Regions from separate parts of the Lysinibacillus sp. FW301-JW8 genome, predicted to be linked through region 1. Evidence: riboswitches for the same ligand, from Rfam matches in the RefSeq annotation. Region 1 holds a riboswitch; each other region holds the start of a gene.
What was found. A riboswitch is a leader RNA that binds a small molecule or an ion and turns the genes downstream of it on or off. The one in region 1 is predicted to bind cobalamin.
Positions count from the first base shown of each region.

Region 2: it holds a riboswitch for cobalamin, as region 1 does, so the genes downstream of both, metE (5-methyltetrahydropteroyltriglutamate--homocysteine S-methyltransferase) here and AC3WOM_RS20510 (FecCD family ABC transporter permease) in region 1, are expected to answer to the same signal.
Region 3: it holds a riboswitch for cobalamin, as region 1 does, so the genes downstream of both, AC3WOM_RS04760 (ABC transporter substrate-binding protein) here and AC3WOM_RS20510 (FecCD family ABC transporter permease) in region 1, are expected to answer to the same signal.
Region 4: it holds a riboswitch for cobalamin, as region 1 does, so the genes downstream of both, AC3WOM_RS16615 ((2Fe-2S) ferredoxin domain-containing protein) here and AC3WOM_RS20510 (FecCD family ABC transporter permease) in region 1, are expected to answer to the same signal.

Region 1 is NZ_JBYTBB010000060.1:21,377-24,700, forward strand. Features, by position in the region: gene AC3WOM_RS20500 (monooxygenase) at 1-139, shown strand, start outside; gene AC3WOM_RS20505 (heme ABC transporter ATP-binding protein) at 185-976, opposite strand; gene AC3WOM_RS20510 (FecCD family ABC transporter permease) at 981-2,027, opposite strand; cobalamin riboswitch at 2,178-2,368, opposite strand; gene AC3WOM_RS20515 (biotin transporter BioY) at 2,540-3,136, shown strand; gene AC3WOM_RS20520 (YdhK family protein) at 3,247-3,324, shown strand, end outside.
Region 2 is NZ_JBYTBB010000034.1:5,685-9,008, reverse strand. Features, by position in the region: gene AC3WOM_RS14475 (NlpC/P60 family protein) at 1-426, opposite strand, end outside; cobalamin riboswitch at 888-1,066, shown strand; gene metE (5-methyltetrahydropteroyltriglutamate--homocysteine S-methyltransferase) at 1,240-3,324, shown strand, end outside.
Region 3 is NZ_JBYTBB010000007.1:58,864-62,187, reverse strand. Features, by position in the region: gene AC3WOM_RS04765 (precorrin-3B methylase) at 1-239, opposite strand, end outside; gene AC3WOM_RS04760 (ABC transporter substrate-binding protein) at 290-1,285, opposite strand; cobalamin riboswitch at 1,467-1,653, opposite strand; gene AC3WOM_RS04755 (GTP-binding protein) at 1,906-3,324, shown strand, end outside.
Region 4 is NZ_JBYTBB010000041.1:44,835-48,158, reverse strand. Features, by position in the region: gene AC3WOM_RS16620 (energy-coupling factor ABC transporter permease) at 1-589, opposite strand, end outside; cobalamin riboswitch at 728-912, opposite strand; cobalamin riboswitch at 1,158-1,341, shown strand; gene AC3WOM_RS16615 ((2Fe-2S) ferredoxin domain-containing protein) at 1,483-1,854, shown strand; gene cobJ (precorrin-3B C(17)-methyltransferase) at 1,859-3,324, shown strand, end outside.

The sequences.
Region 1 (3,324 bases):
AACGAAAGAAAGTGCTGAAAAATATTTAGCCATGCACTCTGCCCGCCTAACAAGCTTTGGAATAACAAATATTCGCGGTAAAATTTTTGCAGTAAATGAAGCATTGTCATCCATTAACAATGGGCCTATCCTTCGATAAACAACATGGCGTATCCGCAATAGGAGATACGCCTTTTTCAAACTATCAATATTTTAATATTTTCTTTGTATATTGCTCAGATACATACGTTAAATAAGGCTTACCTGTAAGAGGATGAGTTTGTATATCAGCATAAACACCAAATACATCTTGTAATAGCGTCGGTGTAAGTACTTCTTCAGGTGTACCAGAGCAAACAATCTGACCTTTTTGTAAAACATAAATTTGATCGCAATACATAGCTGCAATATTTAAGTCATGCAAAGCAGCAACTACTGTTAAATGTAGGGTTTGAATTAAATCCATTAACTGTAATTGATGCTGTATATCTAAATGATTTGTTGGTTCATCTAAAATTAGAATTTGTGCTTGCTGAGCAAGAGCACGTGCAACCATCACTCGTTTTTTTTCTCCACCTGACAGAGAGCTGAAGCTACGTTTTTCTAAGTGCGCGATACCTGTTTGATTTAATGCATCCTTCACAATTTGAAAATCCCGTTCTTGATCGAGCTCCAATAGTTTTTTATGAGGTGTTCTTCCCATACTTACTAAATCATGTACCGTAAAGTCAAATAAAACCGGTGTTTCTTGACTTACTACCGCCAAATTTCTAGCAATGGTTTTACTTGATTGCTTAAAAATATCCTGCTCATTTAACAAGACTGTACCATTTTCGGGTTTTAATAGACGATACATATTCTTTAATAAGGTTGACTTCCCGCTACCGTTAGGACCAATTAGCCCAACAAATTGCTTTTCCCTTATTTGAATACTAACTTCATGTAGTATACGTTGATCATGAATGGAATAGGATACCTGCTTCGCTTCTAATGTCATAGGTTTAATCTCCTTCACCGAAAGAATAATTATTACGGCGTAGTAGCCAGATGAAAAATGGTCCTCCACAAAAAGCAGTAATTATTCCAATCGGCATTTCTTCAGGGGCTATTAAAATTCGTGCAATTGCATCTGCCCAAACTAAAAAAATCCCTCCTAATAGAGCACTAATTGGTATTACATATTTATAGTTGGAACCTACTATTATGCGGACAATATGCGGAATAATTAAACCGACAAATCCAATTGAGCCACTTACTGCAACAAGTACGCCCGTTAATAAAGATACTAGCAGGATAAGCTGCAAACGAAATTGTTGGATATTGACACCTAATGTAACCGCAGCCTCTTCTCCAAGCAATAATAAATTTAAGTTCCGATAATGGAGCCACAGTAAGGCAAACACGACGATAAATATAGCTGTAGGAATGATTATATTACTCCATTTAGCACCTGCTAGACTACCAAGCATCCAATACATAACTGCCTTAATTCCATTCTCTTGCTTTGCCATCATTAAAATAAAATTCGATACAGCAGATAAAATAAACGACACTGCCATTCCCGCAAGTAAAAGTCTAAAAACAGAGATTCTTCCTCCGACACGTGCAAGGAAAAACACTAACAATATGGCAAGAAGTGAGCCTAAAAATGCAGATGCAGAAAGAGCGAAAATACCTAGAAATGAAAAAGCACCTAAAATAATAACTGCTGTAGCACCGACTGTTGCTCCTGAAGATATTCCCAATATGTATGGTTCAGCTATAGAATTACGCACAAGAGCCTGTATAGCTGCTCCAGCGATTGCTAAGCCTGCTCCTACGATTGCAGCTAGCAAGACGCGTGGCACCCGTATTTGCCAAATGATAATTTCTTGCGAGCGACTCCAATCCTGCTCTATAAAATTTTGAACGATTGGAATTTTGGATAGAATAACCTGCCACACATAAAGAGGTGTGATGGAAACAGATCCAACCATAACAGCCAAAGTCATAGAAATGATTAGTACTAGAAGCAGAGTCAGAGATAATAGTATAAATTTTTTATTCATATGTATAATACTCCTAATCAATCGTAATAGATATGAAACAATAAAAAAGAGTATTTCATGCATAGTATGCATAGAAATACCCTAGAATCATCAACAAAGTCAGAAAGATTTCCATCTATTGTCCGTAAATGCGTTCATCCTCGTGGGCATTACAAGTATCACTATATGGCAGGTCTCCTGGCTTCGGATCAACGTTTTACGATTACCTTCCCATCCTAGAACAGTGGCTAAATCATCATAAAACTCCTCGTTACAGTTGCGGGACAGCGTCGGACTTTCACCGACTTCCCTTTTAAGTGACACTTTGTATAAGATGTCACACCATTAGTATCCAAACTATTAAAATTATGACGATTCTATCATACATTTTAGTAGTTAGTCTATAAATAACCGTAAATTATAAACTTTAGCTGTGAAAACCGCAATTGAGTTAACCTAAATAAAATAACAAGTTGACACAAATGCTTTATTTTCTTACACTATTAATAACTTTAATAGATAGGAGTGAAATTATGACAACAGTTGCAGAACACTCTCATCATAGATTAAGAACAGTAGATATTGCCTATATTGGATTATTTTCAACATTAATGATGATCGGTGCTAATATTACCTCCTTTGTCCCTTTCATGTCTGTGGGAGGAGTCCCAATCACATTGCAAACTTTCTTCGCTATTTTAGCTGGATTAGTTCTTGGCAGTAGAAAGGGAGCGCTTGCTTGTACGGTATATATGTGTATTGGTTTAGCTGGTGCACCAGTATTTGCGCGTTTTGGTGGCGGCTTTGGACAAATCCTAAGCCCTACATTTGGCTTTATTGTCACATTTATTTTAGCAGCATTTATCGCAGGACTGATTGTTGAGCGCAGTGGAACAAAGAAAAGCTATATTGTTGCGGCAGTAATTGCTACAGCTATTAATTATTTACTGGGGACAAATTGGATGTACTTTGCTTATAAACTATGGGCTAGCGCTCCTGACGCTTTCAATTATAAGATGGCATGGCTTTGGATGATGCCACCATTGCCAAAGGATATTATTTTAGCTGTCTTTGCGGGTATTTTTGCGCATCGTCTACAAAGAATATTGAAAATAATACCAATAAAATAGTTGTACCCTGAAAACGTCAATCTTAAAAAGATGGCGTTTTTCTTATAACGTGGCCATTATTTCTGCACATTTATTTGCTACATTAAGCGTAATAGTGAGGAGGAATAAATATGAAGATAAGAAGAAGCTGGTTTATTAGTTTACTGACAGTAATTGCTTTACTAGCGTTATCAGCTTGCTCTGACAAG
Region 2 (3,324 bases), on a different contig from region 1:
CCCAATATACATACCTACATGGTCAGGATCTGTGCCAGTTTTTTTACTTCTAAAGAATAATAAATCACCTTTTTGTAGTTGATTTTTAGCTACATATGTTCCTTGCTTCATCATATAATCTTCATTGTACGTTGCAAGATCAACACCATTTTTCTCGAAAATGTACATCAAAAATGAAGCGCAGGAAAATTTATATGGATATGTAGGCTTGTATACCGTATTGCTGTATGTTGCCTTTCCAATTAAACTTTTACCAGTTTGAATTAGTTGCTCTGCCTTTGCGGCAACAGCCTGTTGATTGTTGAAATTATTAATAGTTGCAGCTTCTACCTCTATTGGCTGAATAGCTGGCTGTACCATTCCTAATGTGGTAAAACCTATTGACAATGCTAATGTTGTGCTTAAAAATCGTTTACGTTTGTTCATGTTGTTAGTTACCTCCTAAAGTCAATGCTAGGATTAATCCTATTTTGGCTCGCCATTGGAATTAATCGTAGCATGAAAAAGTAAGGCTTCTTCGAGGTAAATGTTACCACGAGTTGCTGGAAATTGACCTAATTGCTTGATATAAAAGGCTTCATCGCCGGAATTTACAGTTTCATTACAAATGTTTCAATAGGATGTAATTGTTTTAATTTAGAATCGATTGACAGTACCATATAGAGAACAGTCAATTGCAAACTAGCGTTATGATTGTGGAATGATTTCCACGCGATTACCGAATAATACCAAAAAATATATGGATTGACAAGTGGATAGAACCTTAAATGTGAAGGATAGATCAGCCAAGATCACGGATAGAACTACAACATTAGAGGATAGAATCAAAAAAATCTGAAAATAATGCTACTTTTCAGAAAAATATATGTTATAGTAAGAGCATAATTGAATACTGTGTAAGAGTTGGTGCCAAATGAGAATTTGGCTTAAAAGGGAAGTCGGTGCAAATCCGACGCTGTCCCGCAACTGTAATTCGGAGCAAATCACAAATACCACTGGGAAACTGGGAAGGCTGTGAGGCGTGTTGATGAGAAGCCAGGAGACCTGCCAATGTCTAGTACACACCAAATACCTACGTGGAAATAGGCGGTGAAATGTGACCAATCGGCACTGTGCGACAATGAATCCTACGATTTTAAAATAAATCGTATTATTTCTGTATGTTTGATAAACAATGTCAGCCATTTTCCAATAACGGGAAATGGCTTTTTTTATTTTACGAATTAAGGAGAGAGTAACATGACGTATACAAGTACAGCAATTGGCTATCCATATATTGGAGAGGATCGAGAATGGAAAAAGGCATTAGAATTATTTTGGAAAAAGGAATTGACAGAGGAAGCGTTTCTGCAGCAGCTGAAGGATATACGATTAGCACGTATTGAAAAGCAACTTCAACTGGGGCTAGATGTTATAACAGTCGGAGATTTCACATTGTATGACAGAATGCTGGATACTGCTATCATGTTCGGATTGGTTCCCAAACGCTTTCAATGGCAAGGCGGAAAGGTCGATTTACAAACATACTACGGCATAGCTCGTGGCAATAAACAGGCAGTGGCTAGTGAAATGACAAAATGGTTTAATACGAACTATCACTACATTGTGCCAGAATATGAGGGACAACCTTTACAATTAACAGAGAATAAAATAGTTGCTGATTTTTTAGAGGCGAAGGAAGCGTTTGGTATAACAGCAAAGCCGACATTAATTGGTCCTTATACATTTTGTAAGCTGACAAAAGGCTATGACAAACTTTCTCAGGTAGCCTTCATTTTAGACTTAATACCACTTTATACGCAGGTGTTAAAGGAGTTAGTGGTTGCTGGAGCTAATTGGATTCAAATAGAAGAGCCAGCACTTATAACAACTTTAGATGACGCAGAGATCAAGCTTGTCCAAGAAATATATACACAGCTAGCTGCATCAGTACCGGAAGCGAAAATTATGCTACAAACATATTTTGAATCCTTGTCAGCATATGAATCATTGGTGACTCTTCCTGTACAAGGGATTGGCTTAGACTTTGTGCATGGCTATCACAAAAATATGGAGGCACTTCGTCAATACGGTTTCCCACAGGATAAAGTATTAGCCATTGGTATTATTAACGGTCGAGATATTTGGCGTGCAAATCTAGCAGAAGTGGGTGCCACTATAAAAGCAATTGAACAATTAAGTAAATCAAAAGACATTTGGATTCAGACTTCCTGTAACTTACAGCATGTGCCGATCACTACTGCTCTAGAAACCAAGCTTGATCCTGTCCTTCACAATGCACTTGCCTTTGCAGATGAAAAAATAGTGGAATTGGTTGAAGTGACTAGTTATATTCAAGACACAAATGGTGCAGCAAATCATAAGCTATCAGACAGCATGAAGGCTATTGAGGCATTAAAAAACCATCAAATTCGTCAAAATAAAGCGATTCAACAGGCAATTCAAGAGGTATCGACACAAGACTTTGAACGCCACAGTAATTTTAAAACAAGACAAACAATTCAACAGCAAGCATTACAATTACCACTATTTCCAACGACGACTATTGGAAGCTTTCCACAATCTGATGAAGTTAAACGTACACGTCAGGCGTGGCGTAAGAAGCAGCTTACAAATGATGAGTATAATACATTTGTTGAAAAGGAAACAAAGCGCTGGATTGCTATTCAAGAGGAATTAGATATAGATGTTCTTGTGCATGGTGAATTTGAGCGAACAGATATGGTCGAATATTTTGGCGAAAAACTAACGGGCTTTGCTTTTACAGAAAAGGCTTGGGTTGTTTCGTACGGTTCTCGTTGTGTGAAGCCACCTATTATTTATGGCGACGTAGCATGGGAACTACCAATGACTGTGACAGAAACAGCCTATGCACAGAATTTAACAAAGCGCTATGTTAAAGGAATGCTTACAGGTCCTGTAACAATTTTAAACTGGTCCTTTGTGCGTGATGATATTTCAAGAAAAGATGTAACCTATCAGATTGCCATGGCCCTTCGACAGGAAGTAGAGGCATTAGAAGCTGCAGGAATTTCCATTATTCAGGTTGACGAGCCGGCCTTACGAGAGGGACTGCCGCTTCGTAAAGAAAATTGGGGAGCGTATTTGGAATGGACAGTAAATGCCTTTAAACTTGCCACATCTAGTGTGAGGAATGAAACGCAAATTCATACTCATATGTGCTACTGTGAATTTAATGATTTTATCGAACCAATTAGTGCATTGGACGCGGATGTTATTTCAATTGAAACATCACGTAGCCACGGTGAGCTGATTTCTTCACTAAAAGTCAATCCGTATGAAAAAGGCATTGGTTTAGGTGTA
Region 3 (3,324 bases), on a different contig from region 1:
TTTCGTAATTCGTTAATGGACTCCGCCACATCAACAGTTGGAATTGATAATAAAATACTGTAGGATGCAGAATATTTAATAGCACCAGTCTCCCCAACGACCTCTGCAATTATTTGAAATTGTGTTGGCGTATAATGCTTATTAATAATTCCAGGGCTTACTGCAAGTCGAGTAAAATCTCCCTGCTGATTTAGCTTTTCAAAGGTTTTCTCTGGTATGTTCATATTAAATGCATTCATGTATAATGTCTCCTTATGAAAAAGGAGCTAGCAAAATGCTAGCTCAAATTTTAAAAGTTATCTGGATAAAAGCCTTTTGCCAAAATTTGAATGGCTTCTGCGGCACGAACTCCTTCAGATGCTGCAGATAGTGGTAAAATAACAAAATGTTCATTTTTCACGGCTTCTGTTTCTTTTAATGCTGGGTCATTCTTTAAGAAATTAATTTTTTCTTCAGCAGATGTCTCTCCATAATCAATAACAACAATCACCTCTGGATTACGCGCAACTGCCTCTTCCTTTGAAACGGTTGTCCACCCAGATTCGACATCACCAAAAACGTTTTTGCCTCCAGCAATCGTTACCAACTCATTCATAAAGTTTTGCGCTGCTGTAAAGACATCCTTATCACCGCTGTCAAAAACTAAAACAGGCAGCTCTTTGCCATCCTGGGGTAATTTCGCCCGAATAGCCTCTACATCCTTCGTCATTTGATCGATTAAAGCTTCTCCACGATCTTCGACACGGAATATTTTTGCGATATTACGAATATCTATGAAAATATCCTCTAAAGTTGGCTTTGTCATATTGGATGCTGTATGTAGATATGTGTGAATCCCTAATGCCTCAAGCTCTTCTGGAGTGCCGACACCCTTTTCACCAAAGGCACTTTTCCATCCCCCATATAAAAAATCTGCCTCTGCATCAATTACCTGCTCCTTTGTAGGATATTGGTCAGCTAATACAGGTACCTTGTCGTAAGCAGCTTGTAAAGGCTCATAAATTTTATCATCTAAATAGGCTGTGCCAACCATTGAATCTTCTAAGCCTAAAGCTAGCATAATTTCTGTTACATGTTGGTTTAAGCTAATCGCTTTTTTGGGAGCTTCTTTATAAACTTGCGTTGTCCCATTATTGTCAATCGTTACTTCTGTCGTTGCCGCTTGTGATGGTTCAACCTTTTCCCCTTGTGCTGCTGATTCATTATCTTCCTTCGCGCTGCATGCACCTAAAATAGCCATCAATGCCAGTGCAAAGACAAGCCACATGCTGTTCCATTTCTTCATGTCTTTATCTCCTTTGATGTTATATATAGTAAGAAATCAGTAGACTTCTTTGCTACCATGATTCGTGATGAACTGTATAACAAATTGAAAAAGGGCATAAAAAAATCCCCTTGTTTCCAAGAGGTACGCATAGTGAAAAGACGGCTTTTGACCTGATTCACTATCCCCATCCTCGTGGTTGAAGTAAAGAATATTATTGGCAGGTATCCTGGCTTAGGTTCATCATCTGTACGCCTTCCCATAGTGTGATTACAGTGGCATATTGTATAGACTCCCCATTTACAGTTGCGGGACAGCATCGGATTCTCACCGATTTCCCTTTTAAGCAAATGACAAAGGCCATTTGCACCAATATAAAGGTATTATGTATTGTTATAAATATTATTGATAGACTAGCAAAAGTAATTTCCGTTCGCAATCTCACAAAATAATCCATTTACTAAATATATTTATTATTAAAGAAATATTCATACATAAACGAGAACTATTTTACATTAAATTATTTTCGCAATCATTAGATTTGGAACACTATTATGACATATTCTAAAACTATTTACCTTGAATTTATTAAAATTCTGTTACAATAAAATAGACGGATTTATAGAAACGAGGATTAATTTATGTACAAAACTATTGGGATCCTTGCTCATGTGGATGCAGGAAAAACAACATTCTCAGAGCAATTATTATTTCATACCAAAAGTATTCAGGCTCGCGGGCGGGTAGATCATCAGGATACATTCCTAGATAATCATGAGCTAGAGCGACAACGCGGCATCACTATTTTTGCGGAGCAAGGTCGTATGACAATTGGCAACGACACATATACATTAATCGATACACCTGGACACGTCGATTTCTCCCCTGAGATGGAGCGTGCAATTCGTGTTATGGATTATGCCATCATTGTGATTAGTGCAGTTGAGGGGCTACAGGGGCATACTGAAACAGTTTGGCACCTATTACGTCAGTATCACATTCCAACCTTCTTTTTTATCAACAAAATTGATCGTGAAGGTGCAGCGGTGGATCATGTTATGGCACAGCTTCAAAAAGATTGCTCTGAGGATGTACTACTAGTAAATGAAATGTTCCATTCGGATTATATTCCTTCTAACATAATGGAATGGCTAGCTGAACGTGATGACAATCTTTTGGATGCTTTTCTTAATGAAACATTAGATAGCGCTCGCTGTCTTGCCCACCTCCAAGCGATGATTAAACAGGAAAAGGCCTTTTTATGCTTTACTGGCTCTGCATTAAAAGATATGGGGATACAGGAACTCCTAGCACAGCTTCCACTGCTTACTGAAACACATTTCAATGCTGCTGCACCATTTCAAGGTGAAGTCTTTAAAATTCGACATGATGGCCATCAACGCTTAACTTTTATCAAAGCATTACAGGGAACCCTGCATATTCGAGATGAATTTTCATTTGGCGATGTAACCGAAAAAGTGACGGAGATACGGTTATATAACGGACATCGTTTTGATACCGTACAAGAAGTTACAGCTGGAGAAATTTTCGCTGTGAAAGGGCTTAGTTTAGCAAATATTGGTGCAATCCTTGGAAGCTCCAGTAACCCACAGCCCTATGAGTTAGTGCCAACCCTGCAGGCCAAAGTACAATACGAGGGTGACCAGCATATCAAGGAAGTCCTAAAAATCTTTCGTATCCTTGAAGCGGAAGAGCCGTCATTACGTGTAATATGGCATGAAAAATTTCAAGAGATTCAAGTACATATTATGGGTCTTATCCAGCTTGAGGTTCTTATCGAAGTGCTCAACAAGCGTTTTTCACTTGCCATTTCATTCGGAGAGCCACAGATATTATATATGGAAACAATTGCATCAACTGTTACAGGCTATGGTCATTTTGAACCTTTAAAGCACTATGCGGAAGTGCATTTATTAATGGAGCCAAGTTCACGCGGTACTGGTAATACATTTGTTAATGCATGTCATACGGACGATTTATCCGTTGGGCATCAACGACTAATTGAAAAACATCTATTCGAGCGCGAACATCATGGATTA
Region 4 (3,324 bases), on a different contig from region 1:
CCATAAAGCCACCAACCTCAGAAGGGAAAGCAAGAGCTAGTTGTACTGAAGTGACAATATATGTACCTAAGTCACCAAGCATAGCAGCTAAAAACACAGCTAAAGAAAATGATAGACCCATTTTTTGTGAGCCTTTAAATACATAATAAGCAATAATTGGACCAACAACTGCCATGGAAAAGGCGTTTGCTCCTAAAGTTGTAAGTCCTCCATGTGCTAAAAGTAAAGCTTGGAATAGTAATACAATTGTTCCAATTACGCTCATTGCTAATGGTCCAAACAGAACTGTACCAAGCCCAACACCTGTTGGATGCGAGCAGCTTCCTGTTACAGACGGTATCTTTAATGCTGATAGCACAAAAGCAAAAGCGCCTGATAGCCCTAATATCATTTTTGTTTCAGGGTTTGCATCAATGGTTTTGCGAATTGAACGTAATCCTAAAATAATAAATGGAATGGATACAACCCACCAAAAAATGGCCCATTCAATTGGCAAAAAGCCCTCCATTATATGCATGGCAAATGCACGATTTGGCACAAATAAAAATGCCAATAAGAAATAACTAAGTTTCCAGCCTGAGAATTTCAAAATTTCTCCTCCTCACTTATAGTTTTTGAAAAAGCGTGCGAAAATAAAAAAACACTTCTCCATATTGGAAAAGTGCATAGCTAAAAAACAAATAGAATTCGATTCTACTAAGCCGCACACCTATCCTCGTAGGTTGAAACGTTCACATTCTTTTCGGCAGGTCTCCTGGCTTTAGTTCCTCGTTTTATAGGCCTTCCCATCCGTTGGACAGTGGCATTCTCTATAAAACTCCCTAGTACAGTGGCGGGACCGCGCCGGACTTGAACCGGCTTCCCTTTTAAGCAAAATGATAAGCACTTCGCACCGAAAAAAGATGAAGTTGTGAGATTTCACGACAAAGTGTAACATGATTTTCCATCATGAGGCTATCTTTTTTAAGAAAAAAATTTTTTTAATTGAGGTGCAATGTAGAAAATTCTGATAAAATAAAAGAGAATTTTTCTTTATTCTATGAAATTTTTGATGAAATTTTAATAAAATTGTCATGATTTTAGTGAGAAATATTGAAATTTTAAAATTATAAGATATGATAGAGACAGTTTTCAATTCATGTAAAACATACAAATTTGATATATAAACATACATAAGTGCTTGAATATTTTCAAGATAATAGGGAAATTGGTGAAAATCCGATACAGCCCCCGCTACTGTAATAGCTGATGAAATCGCAAATGCCACTAGTGCAAACTTGGGAAGGCGCGAAAGTAAATGGAAGCTTAAGTCAGGAAACCTGCTTATGTAATAATGCATGCAAACTTTTCGGAGGGAGAAGTTGAAGCAAAGGCGAGTACCTGTAATTTATTCGACTTTATTTGGCTTCTACTAAACCTTTACTCTTCGATTAGAGTAAAGGTTTTTCTTTGTTCCTAAAAGTATTGAGGGGGAGAACAACGATGACTACTTGGAATTTAGAAGGGATGCAAACCCATCTTTTTATTTGCAATGGCAGCAGCTGTATGAAAAAAGAAGCGGAGGAAATTACACAAGCAATTCGTGATGAAATACAGTTGCAGGCACTTGATAAAAAAATACATACAACACGGACACGCTGTAACGGCAGATGTAAGGATGCCTGTGTTGTCATTGCTTATCCGCAAGGAAATTGGTACCGTGTGCCAACAACTGAGCATGCGAGGGCACTTGTGCAGGATTTATATCATGAGTCACTGCATCATGAACATGTTTTTACACTTCGGGAGGGTACATTGCAGCGGACAGCACAAACAACAGCCATTAAAGGCATCGAAAAGGTGAAAGAGGGGTAACAAAATGGCGCAACAAGGGAAGATTTTCGTAGTTGGCTTTGGGCCTGGTGATTTTAATCATATTACGCATCGGGCAGTGGAGGCATTGCAACAGAGTGATATGATCATAGGCTATAAAACATATGTAGAGCTGATTCAAGACTTAGTTAATGCAAAATCCATTGTTAGTACAGGTATGACGGAGGAAGTATCTCGTGCACAGGAAGCGGTACGCCAAGCAGAGGCAGGGAATATCGTATCTGTTATTTCCAGCGGTGATTCTGGTGTTTATGGCATGGCAGGATTAGTGTATGAGGTATTAATCGAGCTTGGTTGGACGGAAGCAACTGGTGTAGAGGTAGAAATTGTTCCAGGTATTTCTGCTATCAATTCATGTGCAAGTTTACTAGGTGCGCCAATTATGCATGACGCTTGTACGATCAGTTTAAGTGATCACCTAACACCTTGGAATTTAATTGCGAAGCGTGTGGAGGCAGCAGCAATGGCGGATTTTGTGATTGCTCTGTATAACCCAAAAAGTGGTCGACGTACAAGGCAAATTGTGGAGGCCCAACGCATTTTATTAGAATATCGTTCACCTGATACACCAGTGGGACTTGTCAAAAGCGCTTATCGTGATCGTCAGGAGGTTACAATGACAACTTTAGCAGAAATGCTAGAGCATGATATTGGAATGCTGACAACAGTTATTATCGGAAATTCATCAACGTTTTTCTATGATAATAAAATGATTACGCCACGCGGCTATCAGCGTAAATACACACTCGGTGAGGAAAAGCAGCCATTACGTCCACACCAACGTTTAAGGGGAGAAAATGAACCATGGGCAATGAATCAAGAAACTGGAGAGGCACGCAATGACTTTGCAGCAGATCCCAACGCCAATCGTATTGAGCCCAGTTTAGCCATTACACCTAATCCTAAGCAAAAAAAAATTTCACTTGAGATGGCGACAGCAGCGTTAGCTATGGTCAAGGGAACAAGTGAGGTAAAGATAATACCAAAGCTTGTGCAACAAAAAATCGAATCTATCTTTGAATTAGCTGTAAGCCCAGGAGTAGCCAATAAATTTTTCACTCCGCAACAGATGATGACGCTAGCAGAGGTTGTTGGAGAGGATGGAACGATGGAATACACACCTGACCATCAAATCCATTTAAAAATTCCAACAACGGAGCCAGAAGAAATTACAGCAAAGCTAAGTGAGGTTGGTTTTTTACTGGCGCCGATTGGAGATGTACTATCATTAAAGGCTTGTGACTTCTGTTATGGAGAAAAGGTTGATTCAATTCCATATGCGGAGGAGATTCAGGAGAAGCTTGGTGGAATGTCTTTACCAAAAACCTTGAATATTGGCTTTAATGGCTGCGGTATGGCGTGCTATCGAGCAGTATTTGATGATATTGGTATTGTTTATCGTAAAAGCAAGTTCGATGTATTTATTGGGGCAAAGCCAGTAGGTCGTACAGC